DNA from 3 places in the Streptosporangium sp. CA-115845 genome. Region 2 is predicted to be linked to each of the others. Evidence: riboswitches for the same ligand, from Rfam matches in the RefSeq annotation. Region 2 holds a riboswitch; each other region holds the start of a gene.

Region 1 (5,202 bases), 1.8 Mb from region 2:
GCAGCAGGCAGGCCGCCCACTTCAGGTAGGAGTCAGAGTCGGCCACGGCCAGGACCTTCAACGAGAACCTCCAACGGGGATCCCCCGCTTCATATCCGATTTCACATGGGCAGACCCGGCGCGGCTCGCATCCCGGGGCGGCACGCCACCGGCCTCCGGCCGCGGGGTCACGAGTTCACGAGGTCATGCCCCGGTGGCTCCCGTGTCGTGATGGGCGAACATCGACAGGTGGGAGCGGAGCGAGGGGGCCGCCTCCACCGTCCACCACTCGTCCGGGACGTCCACCGTCTCGACCGGGACACCCCTGGCCGAAAGCAGGACCCGCAGGGAGGTGACCGCGGTGGACGGCAGGCTCAGTACCCGCTGCCCGGCGGCCAGCCCGCGCAGGGTCATCTCGGCGGGGATCCCGCCGCCGTAGACGGTGATCCCGGGCTGCTCCCCGACTCTGGCGAGATCGTGGGGGTCCTCCCTGCGGTGCGGGAAGTAGGCCACCGGCCCGGCCGAGCCGAGAGCGGCCAGCCAGCCGAGGTAGTGGTCACGGTGGATCAGGCCGTTGCGGACCAGCGAGGTGCCGAGGACGACCGTGAGCTCCTTGGGACGGGGCACGCGCAGCGGCTGCGACCGCAGCCAGGCGAAGTCGTGGGTGACCAGCTCGGCCCCTCTCGCCCGTACGGCCTTCGCCAGGTCCGCGGGAACGGGCAGCGCTGTGAAGATCGACAGCCGCCCCGAGCGGGCTGCGGCGCGCAACCTGAGTCCGGCCGCCGCGCCGAGGGCGGTTCTGAGCCGTCCCGCCTTCCCGCGGGCCCTCAGCAGGGGCGTACCCGCGTGGCCGACGAGCAGTTCCAGGAGCCTGATGGTGGCCAGCCCGTCGTCGACGATCACGATACGGCCGGGGCGCCCGGTGAGCCAGCGGAACTGGACCTTGCCGGAGAAGGCGTCGCCCACCGCCCAGGTCACGCCCCGGCGCGGCCTGGGCATGTCCGGCCGCGCGGCGGTGAGCTCCAGGCCCGGCGGCAGGGTGAGGCGCCCGAGCTCGCGCCCTGTGGCGGCCAGGGGGCGGAGCCTCGCCCTGGGCACGAGGTGGCTGCGGGCACCGAGCAGCCCCGCGTGGTGGGCCTCCACGGCGCAGAGCATCTGCAGCGGGGATTCCACCCAGGCGATGGCCGAACCCTGATCCCGCGCGTGGTCTCGACCGTCCTCCACGCCGGGTGATGACCCGTTCACGACTGACCCAAGCTAACCCGGTGGCCTTAAGCGCCGGGGAACCACGGATGAACAGCCGCCCACGCGTGCTTGCGCTCGATCTTTACCGTAGTGTACGGAACCGCATCGATCAGATCGCCAGGCGGGCCAGCGCGAGCAAGGCCACGATCTACCGTCGCTGGGCGGGCAAGGAGGCGCTGGTCGTGGATCTGATCTGCAACCACCTTGAGATCGACGTCGTGCCGCCGCCCGACACCGGGTCGATGCGCGGGGACCTGATCGGGGTCGTGGACGGGTTCTGCCGGATCCTGGAACGGAAACAGGCGATGATCTTCGGCCTGCTTCCGGCGTTCCTCACCTCCCCCGAGCTGGCCTCCGCCCTGCGCGACAACGTGCCCCGCCCCGACATCACCGGCACCGTCCCGCTGCTGGAACGCGCCAGGGAGCGCGGCGAGCTGCCAGGGCCGGTGGACCCCGCGGAGCTCAGGAAGGCCACCGAGGCACTGGTGTGGTACCGGCTGCTCTTCACCGGTAAGCCACTGGACCGGGAGTTCGTCGAGGACACGGTCGACCGGTTCCTGCTCCCGCTGTTCCGCTCCTGGTCCGGCCAGGAGAGCTGAGGCCCACCCTGCCCCCGGCGGACCTCTGGGGCACCGAACCTCGTTCGGGTTTTCCGGAGGGCGGGACGCACCCGCTCCACACTTTTTACTATCGAATATTTGTCCCTCAAAAGCTGGGGTCCGACACCCTTCCGGCGAGCCTCACGATCATGCCATACCATCCCGGGTCAGGCGATCGACCGGCGGGTACCGCACAGCCGGATCGCCGAAGAGACAGGGGATCCCGCCCGCGACGAGGCCGCGCCCCCGCCCGCCGCGACCGGCCGGAGGACGGGTGCGCCCCACCTCCTTCCCAGGCCAAGCGACCCCCCGTCCTACCCCCGCGATTTGGACGTATCACCAAGTCAAGGCAATGTGCCCTACTTGTAATCGTCTGCCCGAGTGGCGTACGTTCGTCCCATTCGAGGCAAATGCCCGGGTCTGTATAGATCTAAGCATTGCCGTCACATTGCCCGACCGTGTTCCACCTGGGCGGAACCCTCCGCCCGCGGTGAGCACGGCCGCCGAATCCGCGAAGTCTGCGGAACCGGGGAACCACGTTCCTGGGGTGAATCAGCGCGTTCTCGCGCCGTAGGGCACTTCCCAGCCCGAACCCGTCAGCTAACCCGGTAGGCGGCATGGAAGCGAAGCAAGGAGTCGAACCCCGGTATGACCAAGCACCGCCTCATCCCCACCCTCAGCGCCCCCCGCGTGGCGAGCGCCCTCCTGGGCGCCTGTGTCGTCCTGGCGACCGGCTCCGTGGGCTCCGCGGCCCTGGCCGACAGCCACACCGCCCAGAACAGGCCCGCGAGTACCCCGCTCGAGGTCGCGGCCGAGAGACTGCCCAAGGTCTCCGCCGCACAGGTCCTGGACCTCGCCTCAAAGCAGATCGGCGTCCGTGAGAACTCCCAGGGCGGAGGGACCAAGTTCCACTCGTGGTACATGTCCTCCCCGCGCGCCCAGGAGACCGTCGCCCGTGACGGCGGCAGCATCCAGGGCTACGCCAACGCCCCCTGGTGCGCGATGTTCGTCTCCTGGGTCGGCGAGATGGCCGGCATCCGGCCCACGATGGGCTGGGACGCCTACACCGTCACCCACGCCAAGTGGTTCAAGGACAACCAGCACTGGGGTACCACCCCCACTCCCGGCGCCGTCGTCTACTTCGACTGGGCCGGCGGCAAGAACCTCAGCGGCATCGACCACGTCGGCTTCGTGAAGAAGGACAACGGAGACGGCACGATCACCACGATCGAGGGCAACACCGGCAACGGCAACGTCGAGCAGCGCATCCGGCCCACCTCGCAGGTCGTGGGCTACGGCTACCCGGTCTACGCCGGCTGATCCACCCGTCGTCCGCGCCATCCCCCGTGGTGTGGGTACCCGGCACCCCGCCGGCGAACGCGGGCCGGTCCGCACGCCCCCAGGGGCGCCGCTCGAACACGAGCGGCGCCCCTGACGCGTTCCCCCGGCCGCCTTTACGAACTCCTTCTTGACGACGATGCCTGTACGGCACACGACGCCGCGAGAGCGGTTCCGTCCACGTGGACGGACGGCCCAGCAGACCGCGTACGCCTCGCCAGGCGATCGATGCCGGGCTCGCGCTCGCTCCCGCCCCCCACCCGAACACCCCGCACCGTCGAAAGCCCTCGCCCTGTACGGCCGCTACCTGGCGATACCGGCAGGACGGCCGCCGCGCACCCACACGGTCGCCGCGCCTCCCGCTCCCGCTTCCGCGAGCAGCCGCTGCACCTCACCCGGATGGTAGAGGGTTACCGCCGGGACGCCGTGGACATTGTCCACGATCGGAGTGAGGCCGAGACGCCTGGCGGCGGCTGCCATCATCTCGGCCATCATGAACGTGCCGGTGTTCAGGTAGATCATGTTATGGCTGGGACCGAACCCGGCGACAAGAATGCCCATGCGCCACAAGGCGACGGCCGCGTCGGCGTGGGCGGCAGTGCCCGGGACGCGCGGATCGAATTGCCGCCGGGCGTCGCGCCACGCGTTGGTCAACGCCCGCAGGACCCTGCGGTGTAGCGTTCTGGGCACCTCGACGCGCACGGCCGGCGACCCCTTGAAGCCGGTGTCGCCGGCGTCGGCCTGGGTGACGATGGCCCAGGCCAGCCCTGACAGCAACCGGGCCATCCGGGCCGCCACCGCCTCGCTGCGCGTCTCCACGATGGGAAGATGGCGCGACGCCGTGGCGTGTGTCCCCTCGCCTGTGTTCCCGGTTCCGGTGGGGCGCAGATGTTGCCAGGCGAGCGCCGCCTCCAGCATGCCGTACTCGCCGATCGGAGCCTCCGCGAGGGCGCGGTGAATGGTGCCGCTCGCGTGGTCGAGGCATCCGGCGGACGGTGACCTCGTGAGGGGCGGCGACGCGGTCGGGCGGGAGATACGGTCGGCGATCGGAGTGCTCGTCATGATTTCTGATCTCCTGTGCGGTCAGTTTCCGGGGATCGGCCCGTCGGCAACGATCCGGCCGTCGCGGACGCGATAGGCCCACACCGTGACCGAGGATCTGGCAAGCTCGCCGTCACCGTTGAATCGGATCTTCGTAGTGATACCGGCGCCGGAGTATCCGTCGACGAACTCCTCCATCTCAGAGCGTCGCGTCCGGCCGGCGTCGATGCCCCGGAGGAAGACGGTGGCGGCGTCGTAGGCCTCCGCGCTGTTGGTGCCCGGGTCGCGGTCGAAACGGATCCGGTAGCGCCGGGCGAACCCGGGATCTTCCTCCGGCGGGCGGCACGGGCAGGTAAGAACCGCGCCCTCGGCGGCCTTGGCCCCCGCCGTGCGGACGAACCCGTCGTCCTTGACCGCGTCGCCCGAGACGAAGGCGGCGCTCACGCCCGCGTCGCGCAGCTCGCGCAGGAGCCGGCCGGCCTGGGTGTAGTAACCGCCGAAGAAGAGCACGTCGGGGGCGGCCGATTCGACCTCGGAGACCGCGCCGCGGAAGTCGACCAGATTCGGCTGGACCGAGGCGCTCTGCACCACCAGCGGGCCGAGTTCCTTCATGACCAGCTCGCTGAGGCCGCGCCCGTAGGGGCTCATGTCGTCGATGACGAAAACCTTCCGCGCGAGCAGCCTCTCCTTGATGTACCGGCCGACCGCCGGTCCCTGCGCGGCGTCGCTGCCCAGGATGCGATGGAACGTCGATCGCCCCCAGCGGCTGAGGCCGGGGTCGGTGGCCGCCGGGGTGATGGTGCTGACCCCGCCCTGGTTCAGGATCGGGTTGGCGACCTGCGACTCGCCGGAGAACGCAGGCCCGACGACACCGATGATCGCGGGGTCGGCGACGACCTGCTGAGCGAGTTCGGGCGCCTGCTTCGAATCACCCTGGGTGTCGAAGTCGACGAGCCCGACGGGGCAGGCCGGATTTCGGGCGTTGTGCTGTTCGACGGCG
Region 2 (5,202 bases):
GCTGGACGGACTCGCCGTCACCGCACCGGGCGGCACCGTCCGGATCGACGACATGATCATAACCACGGACGGCGGCCACCATTTGCTGCGGCCGTTGGAAACGCTTTTCGACGGCCCACTGGTCATTTATGTCAGGCTCGACCTGGAACGGTCGAACCTGGCACTGGCCCGCCACCGCCTCCAGGCCCTTTCCGGCCGCCTGATATCGACGTGAAGCCGTGCCGAGCGTCGAGATCATCCTCAGTGGGCTCGCCAGTGATCGCGCCACCGGCTCGCTCCGCCTCGGCAAGGCGGGCGCCATCTATCTCACCGACGGCCGCGTGACCTACGCCGAGAGCGCGGCGGCCCCCCGGCTGGAGGACCTGCTGGCGGCCTGCCGCGGGATCTCCACCCACGCCGTACGACAGGCCAGGCAGTCCGCGACCGAGGATCTGCGGGGCGGCGAGCCGCCGTTCGCCGCCCCGCAGATCCTCGGAGGCGACCGGCTCCTCGCCCAGGGTCTGCTCACCAGGGGCGAGCTGGAGTTCTGCGTGCTGAGCACGGTGCTCGACGCCGGCTACTTCCTGCTGGAGTCGACCGGGCACCGGCCCAGGTTCCGACGGGGAGAGCGGCACTGGCTCGGACCGCACTGGTACTTCGACGCGGCCGGTCTGCTCCGGGAGTGCAAGCGGAGGAAGGCGCAGTTGGAACAGACCTGGCCGTCCGCGGAGCTGGACACGCTCCCGGTCGTCCCGCGCAGGCGCATCGCCGCCCAGCGGGTGGTGCTGAGCTCGCTGCAGTGGGAGGTGCTGGTCGGCGCCGACTCCACGGCGACCCCGGCCGACCTGGCACGCAAGCTGGGCCGCCCGGCGTACTCGGTGCTGCTCGCCGTACGGCAGCTCGCCTCCCGTGGGCTGCTGCGCGTCCCGGAACCCGCCGCGCAGGACCCGCTGCCGAGACGGACGAGGGGTGCCACGGAGATCCCGGCAGCCGGAACGGGCTCCCTGGCGACGCCTGCGTCGCTCCCCGGAGCCACCGGGGACCCGACCGACGTCAACCTGCTCATCCGGCTCAGGAACGCATTGGAGGCACTGACTTGAGCCTGGTTCGATGCCGCCGATAAGGCTGCGGACGCTGAAGCTGATCGGAAGGAGGGTGCCGGTGGAACTGCGTGAGGAGATACGCCAGGAGATGGCGCTGCTGCGAGAGCGCATCCCCGACGTGGACGGGAGCATCGTGTGCAGCGTCGACGGCCTGACCCTGGCCAGCGATCTGGGCCGCGACACCGCCGCCGAGCAGACCGGCGCGCTCTCCTCCGCGCTCCTGGCCCTCAGCCGCCGGATGACGGGCATGGCCGGCAAGGGCACCTTCGAGGAGACGCTGATCTCCGGCACCAACGGCTACGCGGCCTGCTACGCCGCCGGACCCAAGATCGTCCTCACAGTCCTGGCACGCCCGGGGACCAACCTCGGGCTGCTCCGGCTGGAGGGTCGCAAGACGGCGGCCAGACTGGCCGCCATCACCTCGCGCATATCGATAACCCAGTGATCGGAGACAGAAATGGGCAACATGGACATCTCTCTCAAGGAGATGATGGCGATCGACGGCGCCGTCGGCGCGGTCATCGTCGACTACAACAGCGGGATGGCGCTGGGCGCGCTCGGCGGTTCCAAGGATCTCGACCTCCAGGTGGCGGCCGCGGGTAACACCGAGGTCGTCAAGGCCAAGATGCGGACCATGGAGTCGCTCGGCCTCAAGGACGGCATCGAGGACATCCTCATCACGCTCGGCACGCAGTACCACGTGATCCGCCCGCTCTCCGGCCGGAGCGGCAAAGGCCTGTTCATCTACATGGCCCTCGACCGGAACCGGGCCAACCTCGCGCTCGCGCGGCACATCCTGCGCGGCATCGAGGAGCGGCTCGAGGTCTGATACTGCCGCGGCCCGTGCCCTTTCAGAAAGGGCACGGGCCGCGGCAGGAGCTCATCGATCGCGCCGGTGCGGGGTGGCCGGAGATCGCGCCGGGCCTCAGCTCTCCTCAGCGACCGCCCTGCGACGGAGACGGCCGGTGACCAGGTAGGTGGCACCACCCGCGGCGAGCACTCCCGCCAGGGCCAGGGTGGCGGCCGTGGTGGCGGAGGGAGCGGCCGAGGTCGCGGCCGCCACCGGGGCGTTGGCGCCCAGGTCCCGGACACCCTGCTCGGCCGCCTTGGTGTCGGCGCCGGACAGGGCGACCGGCTTGGCGGCGATGATCGCCCCGGGCGCGATGAGGGGTTCGGACATGATCTTGGGCTTGGCGAACGTCTGGATCGCCTGCTGGGTCTTCACAGCCTTCTTGGACTGCTCGGCCTTGACCAGGACCGTCTGCGGAGGCTTCGCCGGGTTCGCGTCCCGGTAACGCCAGGCACCGGTGGAGAACGCCACGGGGTGGTTCTTCTTGCCCACGCCGTCACCCCACTTGGTGACCACGTACTTGACGTTGATGTGGCCCATGCCGCCGTTGCCGTCCACACCGAGCGTGGCGGAGTTGAACCGGCCACCGGTCAGATCGGCGAAGGTCTTGGCGTCAAGGTCGATCATGACGCCCACGTTGGAGGGCACGCCGGGACCGCGGTCACCGACGAAGAACTTGGCCTTCTTGCCCTTGTAGACGACGTAGCCCTCGGTGAACAGGGGCCAGCTCGGGCTGGCGATCATGCCCTTCTGCATCGGCTTGCCACTGGCCGGCAGACCGGTGTCACCGGCCCGGCCCGAGGAGTCGTCCCAGAAGTAGGAGGCCCTGGTCGAGCCCTGGAGGAGCACGACCTCGTTGGCGGCCACCTCGGTGTCCGCGCCGGGGGAGGCGGCGGGGGCGGCGGGGGCGGCGATGGGGGCGGCGATGGCGGGGGAGGCGGGCAGCGCGGAGGCGACGCCGCCGGAGACGAGCACGCTCGCACCGACGAGGGCGGCGGTGGTGAGACGGTTCTTGTACAGGAGGTTCTTGGGCAGGCTGTTCTTGGGCAGGTCAAAGGGGAGACGCATGAAAAAGTGGCTCTTTCACGAGGGAACGGGACAGCCAGCTGCGACACACGGCAAGGGGTGCACTGGCGGGGACGCGCTCTTCGGAAAAGCGGCGTGGCGAGATCAGCGGATCGCTACGCGGAGCACAGTCCAGGTGCCGCGCTCAGGCGCGGCGACGGAGATATGAGGAAAGTTCAGGTGGTCGGCACGGGCAGGGCGGGCACCGACGCGGTGACGCGGTGATCCATGAGGGGGATCTCCTCTCCAGCTCGTCTACCGGGTTAGCTGACGGGTTCGGGCGATGGAGTTGCCCTACCGCCGCACGTTCGCGGCGGATTCACCCCGGGAAAGTGGTTCCCCGGCTCCCTGGACCCTGCGGGCCCGGCGGGATTCGACGTCGGCCGGCCGCTCCCTCTTGTGAAGGGCAGGTCGCCAACCGATATCCGTGGACACTACCCACCGAAATCGGACAAAGCAAAGCAAATGCCATGAAAACCCCAGAAGATCTACCTACTACCCCAAAGAAAGTCCCATCGGGAACCCCGCCAGGCCAACAGCCGCCCTACCAGCGAGAACATCTTCCCGATCTCGGACTTCGCCCCCCGGAAGCCCGCACCCGAGGCCCATCCACATTCGCGAGAAGCCCACGCGCACGGGGAGTCCACGCCCTGCGACCTCTGCCCCCGAAGCCTCCCCGCACCCACGGATCCGCCCCTCCGCACTCCCCGCCCCCCAGCCTCCGGCTCCGGCTCCGGCTCCGGCTCCGGCTCCGGCTCCGGCTCCGACGGCGGGCACTCCCGGGAATCCGCGCCGGGCGAACTCAGTCCCACCAGAACGACCAGGCGTTCCTGCCCTTGATCTGCTCGGCGTAGTCGATGAGGTTCCCCGCGCCCTGGATGATGCTGTCGGGGCAGAACGTCCAGTGCTCCGCGGCGACGTGCAGGGCGTGCTCCGAGGTCGTCGGGGGCGCGGCGACGCTGAGGTCGAGGGTGTTGAACCCCATCCCGACCAGCCGCACCCCGAACCTGTCCTCCCAGCTCCGTACCACCGCCGCGAGCGGGACCATCCACTCGTTGTGGTTCAGGGCGCCCTGCCAGCCCATGACGGCGAGGGCGTCGGCCCCGCGCTCGACCGCGACCAGTCCGAGCGGGGTCCTGCGCTCGGCCACCAGGCCGGCGTACCAGTCGGCGACCACGCCGGGATCGGCGGCGAGCCTTCCCGCCGGGGCCGGACCTGGACATTCGACCCCGAAGGGGTCGAGGATTTCGAGCTGGTCGATGTGCGCCTTGGCGATCCAGTCCGACCAGACCTCGGCCATGAACGCGGCGGCGTGGTAGTTGTCGATCTCGACGGCGGTGTCCGGGGCGATCTGACCGGCCGACCAGGGCTGCATCGAGTCCTCCAGCAGCACCGGCCACAGGCCGGAGTGCCCGTGCTGCGCCCGCAGCCGTGCCCAGTACTCACCTGAGACGGCCACCTCGCTGAGCCAGAACGCCGGACGGCGACGGAAGGAGAGCTGAGCGTAACCGGGGTCGGGCCACACCACGTCACCCGGTGGCAGGTCCACCGAGAGCCTCCGGCCCTCACTCCCGCTGCTCCCGTCGGCCCCGTCAGCGAACAACTGGCCCAGAACTGGCGGAAGCCTCCCACCCTCGCAATCGCTCATTCCTACCGATCCGATCCTGACCACGGACCAATTTTGGCCTGTCAACCATCCCAAGGGACAGTTCTGCCCTGGTCCAGGCAAAAATTATCGGTACAGAGGAGAACGGAGCCTGGCGGGTGTCAGTCCTTCACCGCCCCGCCCAGCCCGGCCACCAGCCTGCGCTGGACGGCCACGAAGAAGATCAGCACAGGAACGGTCATCAGCGTCGAGGCCGCCATGATGCCGCCCCAGTCGTTCTCGTCGGGCTTGAAGAAGACCAGCAGGGCCGAGGGCAGCGTCTGGTTGTCCCTGGCCGAGATGATGAAGGTCCTGGCGAAGATGAAGTCGTTCCAGGCGGTGATGAACGAGAAGACGCTCGTGGCGACCAGTCCCGGCGCGACGAGGGGAAAGAGGATCCGCCACAGGATCACCGGCCGGCTCGCGCCGTCGATCATCGCGGCCTCCTCCAGCGTCTCGGGCACCGCGGCCACGAACCCCCTCATCATCCAGACGGCGAACGGCAGCGAGAACGCCAGGTGGACCAGGACGAGCGAGCCCAGGGTGTTGAGGCCCACGCC
Region 3 (5,202 bases), 1.9 Mb from region 2:
GCTTGACGACTCCGAAGATGAAGGCTCCGCCGACGACCGCCGGAGGTATCAACGCGGACAATACGTCGTACATTCGTCCTCGCTCCGTACCGCTAGGTGGCTTTCTGGAGACCATGAAAATTTGGCGACGACTCCCGAGCCATGCGGGTGTCCGCCCGATCAGTCTGGAACCGCCCACAGATGACCATAGCGCCACCGGACGGCGACGCGTGTCAGCAGGGGCGACCGTGCCCGTCACTCTCCAGCCTAATGCTTCTCTCCAGCCGCCTTACCGGTTGCAGTCGTAAAGCCGCAGGGAAAAACCGACAGGACGATCAGGTGATCATCGTCGCCTTCGAAAATACCAATGCCCGCCCGCTCTCCGGCCGCTGCGCCACCGACCTTGGAGGGGCGAAGCTCCTGGTGGGAGAGCCTTCCCGCCGGGATGAACAACGCCTTGTCACGGAACCGGAGATCACCGCGGGCGGTTCATCGCGAGAATGTCCACCGTCGGCAGAACACCCGGGCGGAGAGCGGCTCGCTTCATCACCCGGGCGGCAGCCGATGCGACGCAAGCCTACGGAACAAGACGGATCTTCAACGCTTTCTTGCCAAGAGTACGACCCACTCCGGCGTGGAGTACATAGTCGTAGACCGTATAACCACCAAAGACGATGGGCTCACGGGACAACCCAGGCAACACCACACACCCATGATCCAACTCCGCGAGAAGACCCCTGAACGCGCGACGGAAGGTGAAGGAGAGAAACCCGCGGGCCGTCACCGGGGATGCGGGAGGCGGGCCGGTCCCGCCATTCGACGACTGGTGTGCGAACCTTCGACGAGGGCAGATCCGGCATTGGCGGCTCATAGCGGCTTGCGGGCTCTCCTGAGCCCCTTGTCCGGTCTCAAACGCGAATATTCCGCCGGGCACGCCGGGGCTCGAGCATAAGTCCCCCCGCGTCGCCCATGGCGCGGCAAATGATTTTTACGCTTCCGTGGCTTCCGCGGCCGAGACGGTTACCCACCCCTAACGGTCCCCGTTTTTCTGGTCCGGACGCGAAATCGGGGCCGGCGGTTCAACCGCCGGCCCCGATTTACCCGGAACTACTTGATCTTGACGACGACCGTCCCGGCCACCTTGTCGTGCAGCGCCTGCTGCAGGGGCTTGTCCCACAGCAGCCACAGCACGTTCACGAGGCTGAAGATGTTGACGATCCAGCCGAGGAGGGGGATCCAGCTCAGGAACTGCGGGCCGAAGAACACACCGCCGCGCTTGAGCGCGACGTCGGAGCTGAGCCCGCCCGGCGGCAGGGTACTGCCGATGGGCACGATCTTGATGCCCATGACCATCTTGCCGACGGTCTGCCCACCCCTACTGATCATGAAGAACTCGTAGGCGAAGTAGATCGCCGCACTGACCAGTGCGATGAGAAGGCTCGCGAGGAAGACACCGCTCCCATCGGTGCCGGCGCCCGTCGCGAGGTTGAAACTGGGAGCCGTCACCAGGAGACCGGTCAGCACCGCGCTGATGATCACCGCCGGGATCGCCAGGATGATCGCGTCGACGATCCGCGCCACCAGGCGCTGCCACCACTCGGCGAGCGGGGCGGGAGCGCCGGGGGGACCGCCGTAAGGCTGGCTGTACCCCTGCTGCCCGTACTGCTGCTGCCCATAGCCGGGCTGCTGGCCGTACCCCGGCTGCTGGCCGTAGTCGGGCTGCTGGCCGTACCCCGGCTGCTGGCCGTAGTCGGGCTGCTGCCCGTACTGCTGCTGGCCGTAACCCGGCTGGGCCGGCTGCTGCTGACCGTACCCCGGCTGCTGGCCGTAGCCCGGCTGCTGCTGACCGTACTGCTGCTGGCCGTAACCCGGCTGGGCCGGCTGCTGCTGCCCGTAGCCGGGCTGCTGGCCGTAGCCCGACTGCTCGTGGGACGACTGCTGCTGCCCGTAGCCGGGCTGCTGACCGTACGCGCCGGTCCCACCCTGCTGGCCATAGCCCTGCTGCTGGCCGTACGCGTCCGTCCCGCCCTGCTGACCGTACGACTGCTGCTGCCCGTACCCCTGCTGCCCGTACTGCTGCTGCCCGTAGCCCTGCTGACCATAGCCGGGCTGGGCCACCCCCGGGCCGGTGTTCGACTGCGATCCCTCCGACCGATATCCCATGATCGTCACATCGGGGTCGAGTTCGCCAGGGGCTCGGCCCTGGTTGTGCTGTCCGTAATCCGGCTGTCCCGAAGGTGTGCGACTGCGCTCGGGATCATCCTGCGGATACGGCGGCTGTCCGTTGCTCACCGCGTCACCTCACTTAGACTGCGCATGTGGCAAATGTCAGACGCACATGCTTGCTGCTGCACAAGGTATCGACATAGGAATCAACAGTCACCTTTCCAGTCAGTCATCTCTAAAGTCATCAGAGTCGGGCTCGTGTGTCAGGTGCAGCAGCATCCGGGTGTTTCCCAAGGTATTGGGCTTGACGTGCTCCAGATCGAGGAACTCCGCGACGCCCTCGTCGTAGGAGGCGAGAAGTTCGGCGTAGACCTCCGGGGCGACGGGTGTGCCCTGGATCTCCTGAAATCCGTGCCGGGCGAAGAAGTCGACCTCGAAGGTCAGGCAGAAGACCCTGCGCAGGCCCAGTTCGGCAGCCGTGCGGATGAGCACCGAGACGATCCGATGGCCGATTCCCATTCCCCTGCGGGTCGGATCGACGGCAACGGTCCGAATTTCGGCAAGGTCCTCCCAGAGAACATGAAGCGCCCCGCAGCCGAGGATTATCCCCTCCGCGTCAGTCGCGACCCAGAACTCCTGAATGTCCTCGTACAGGGTGACGGTGGCCTTCTCCAGCAGGCGCGGGCCGGCTCCACCGTAGGTGTCGACGAGCCGCCTGATGACGCGGACGTCCGGGGTGCGGGCACGGCGGACCGTGACCGCCGGGGTGGCGCCGGGAGCGGGTGACCCCCGCTCCTCTTCCTCGGATCCGGTTCGCCGCTCCCCCTCTTTCCCGGGGTTCGCGAACGGCACGGGAGAATGCTCCGCAAGCTGCTCCATGACCGATCAGCGTACGTCCTCTCCGGCCTTCAATTACGGCTCATCCTTAACTCTCACCCCGAGGGCATCACATGACCCTTGGTAGTTGCATTACCACGCTGGGCGCACGGCGCCTCTAATGTGTCGCAGCTCATCTTTGGCACGGTCCCGGACCTGGGAAGACCCGCGCCGCGCCCGCCGCGAGGAAGGCAAAGGCAGCGTAATGGCCATGTTGATCATATTGGCATGTGATCTTTCCGTGACATTTCAGTTGCGAAACCTCTACCGAGTTCGCAGTTCTGGTTGAGCAGGAACCACGAGTGCACTAATCTCCGTGCTCGATGTCAGAGACGTAAAAGCCTGACCCGCCGAATCTCCCGACCAGGGGAACCGGGGACCCACCACGTCCTTCGGGGTGAATCCGAGTGCCACCGGCGCACCCGGTAGGGCTGCCTCCGGCCCGAACCCGTCAGCTAACCCGGTAGGCGGCCGAGGAGAGGAGCCCGTTGGTGAAGCGCATGCGCGACCGCGCAGGAGAGCACGCGGGCGGCGACGCCCGCTGTCGAGAACGCGCGCCGCGGAGGCGGAGTCGCCGGATGGCGGTCATCGGCCTGGCGTTCGCCATCATGACCCTCGGCGTCCCCCTGGGCTCGGCCACGGCGGATCCCGAGCCCAGCCTCCAGCAGCTGGCCAAGCAGGCCGAGAAGCTGCACGAGGAGATCGGCACGCTCGCCGAGCAGTACAACGGCGAGCGGGTCAGGCTCAAGCAGGCCCAGCGAGCCGCGGAAAGCGCCAAGAAGATCCTCGCGACGAGCGAGTCGGAGCTCGCGATCCGGCGCACCAAGGCCACCCTCCTCGCGCAGAGCAACTACATGTCCGGCGGCCTGAACTCCGGGCTCGCCTTCACCCAGGCGACCGACCCCGACACCTTCCTCGACCAGGCCACCACCAACTACGCCCTCCAGCAGCAGCAGAGCGAGGAGGTCGCCCAGGTCGGCCGGGCGATCGAGGCCGCCGAGCGAGCGCAGGCCGGCGCCAAGGCGAGGACCTCAGAGGTCAAGGCGCTCCTGGGGGAGCTCGAGGGCAGGCGCAGCAAGATCGAGCGACTGGTCACGCGGGTCGAGAGCGACCTGTTCAGCGAGGTGCGCACCAGGGCCGTCAGCAACAGGGGCGCCCGGGTGAAGACCGACGTGCCCATCGTGGGCAGCGGCAGGGCGGCGGAGGCGGCCCGCTGGGCGCTCACCCAGCAGCTCAAGCCGTACGTCTGGGGCGCCGAGGGCCCCAACTCCTTCGACTGCTCCGGGCTGGTCATGTGGGCCTACCAGAAGGTCGGCATCAGCCTGCCGCACTACACCGGCAACCAGTGGACCGCGGGCACCCACATCTCCAGAAACGACCTGCGCCCAGGCGACCTGGTCTTCTTCTACAGCGACCTGCACCACGTCGGGATCTACATCGGCGCGGGCCTGATGGTCCACGCACCCCGGACGGGTGACGTCGTCCACATCGCCACGATCGACAACCGGCCCTTCGCCGGCGGGGTGCGGATCGCCGCCTGAGCGGCTGAGCCGGACCGGTCACGGCGCGAGCCGCCCGGCCCTTGGCCGGGCGGCGAATCCTGCCGTGCCGAGGGCCGGTCAGACGGCGCCCCTCGGACTTGCGCCCCTCGGACTTGTGCCCCGACGGTGCCCCGCAGGTGCGGTGACCGACGGCAACGCGGTGAGGCGCCGTCTGACCGCGGTGGGCAGAACAGCCAAGGGGCAGGGCCTAGATCAGGCGGCGGCGGGCCGCCCAGGCCACGGCCTCGATCGCCGTGGCGACACCGATGCGGTCACAGATGCCTCTGAGCCTGCGCCTGACGGTCCGGCCGCTGATATCGAGGCGGCGGCCCACCCTGTCGACGGTGACGCCCTTGGCGAGTTCAGCCAGCAGCACGAGGTCGTCGTCGCTGAGACCGATATCACTCATGCCCAGGGGGCTGTCGCCATGGCGAGAATCCACTTCTGGATATGCCATCAAGAGTCACTCCCCCCACTCTGGAAACCGGGCGCGAGACGCCGGAAATGAATACCGTCCGCCAGGAACGGTAAACGCCTTGTTCAAAGGTCGTCAAGTTCTACTCTTCATAGCGCGCGCCCACTATTGACATACTAGGTGCTACGTGAAGTACTCATGATATGTCAGTGCCTTTGGGGTTAA

The links. Region 2 has a riboswitch for cyclic di-AMP ahead of ACQP0P_RS37525 (hypothetical protein). Riboswitches for the same ligand answer to the same signal wherever they lie in the genome.
Region 1: it holds a riboswitch for cyclic di-AMP, as region 2 does, so the genes downstream of both, ACQP0P_RS29200 (CHAP domain-containing protein) here and ACQP0P_RS37525 (hypothetical protein) in region 2, are expected to answer to the same signal.
Region 3: it holds a riboswitch for cyclic di-AMP, as region 2 does, so the genes downstream of both, ACQP0P_RS46330 (NlpC/P60 family protein) here and ACQP0P_RS37525 (hypothetical protein) in region 2, are expected to answer to the same signal.

Annotation. Positions count from the first base shown of each region.
Region 1 is NZ_CP191988.1:5,983,503-5,988,704, forward strand. Features, by position in the region: gene ACQP0P_RS29185 (DUF6716 putative glycosyltransferase) at 1-46, opposite strand, end outside; gene ACQP0P_RS29190 (hypothetical protein) at 184-1,152, opposite strand; gene ACQP0P_RS29195 (TetR/AcrR family transcriptional regulator) at 1,272-1,823, shown strand; cyclic di-AMP (ydaO/yuaA leader) riboswitch at 2,315-2,453, shown strand; gene ACQP0P_RS29200 (CHAP domain-containing protein) at 2,472-3,143, shown strand; gene ACQP0P_RS29205 (hypothetical protein) at 3,465-4,223, opposite strand; gene ACQP0P_RS29210 (branched-chain amino acid ABC transporter substrate-binding protein) at 4,245-5,202, opposite strand, start outside.
Region 2 is NZ_CP191988.1:7,813,867-7,819,068, forward strand. Features, by position in the region: gene ACQP0P_RS37505 (hypothetical protein) at 1-214, shown strand, start outside; gene ACQP0P_RS37510 (hypothetical protein) at 219-1,079, shown strand; gene ACQP0P_RS37515 (roadblock/LC7 domain-containing protein) at 1,141-1,527, shown strand; gene ACQP0P_RS37520 (hypothetical protein) at 1,540-1,911, shown strand; gene ACQP0P_RS37525 (hypothetical protein) at 2,008-3,000, opposite strand; cyclic di-AMP (ydaO/yuaA leader) riboswitch at 3,235-3,376, opposite strand; gene ACQP0P_RS37530 (DUF4253 domain-containing protein) at 3,800-4,546, opposite strand; gene ACQP0P_RS37535 (carbohydrate ABC transporter permease) at 4,765-5,202, opposite strand, start outside.
Region 3 is NZ_CP191988.1:9,748,199-9,753,400, forward strand. Features, by position in the region: gene ACQP0P_RS46320 (RDD family protein) at 1,087-2,271, opposite strand; gene ACQP0P_RS46325 (amino-acid N-acetyltransferase) at 2,371-3,024, opposite strand; cyclic di-AMP (ydaO/yuaA leader) riboswitch at 3,360-3,507, shown strand; gene ACQP0P_RS46330 (NlpC/P60 family protein) at 3,600-4,562, shown strand; gene ACQP0P_RS46335 (LuxR C-terminal-related transcriptional regulator) at 4,771-4,971, opposite strand.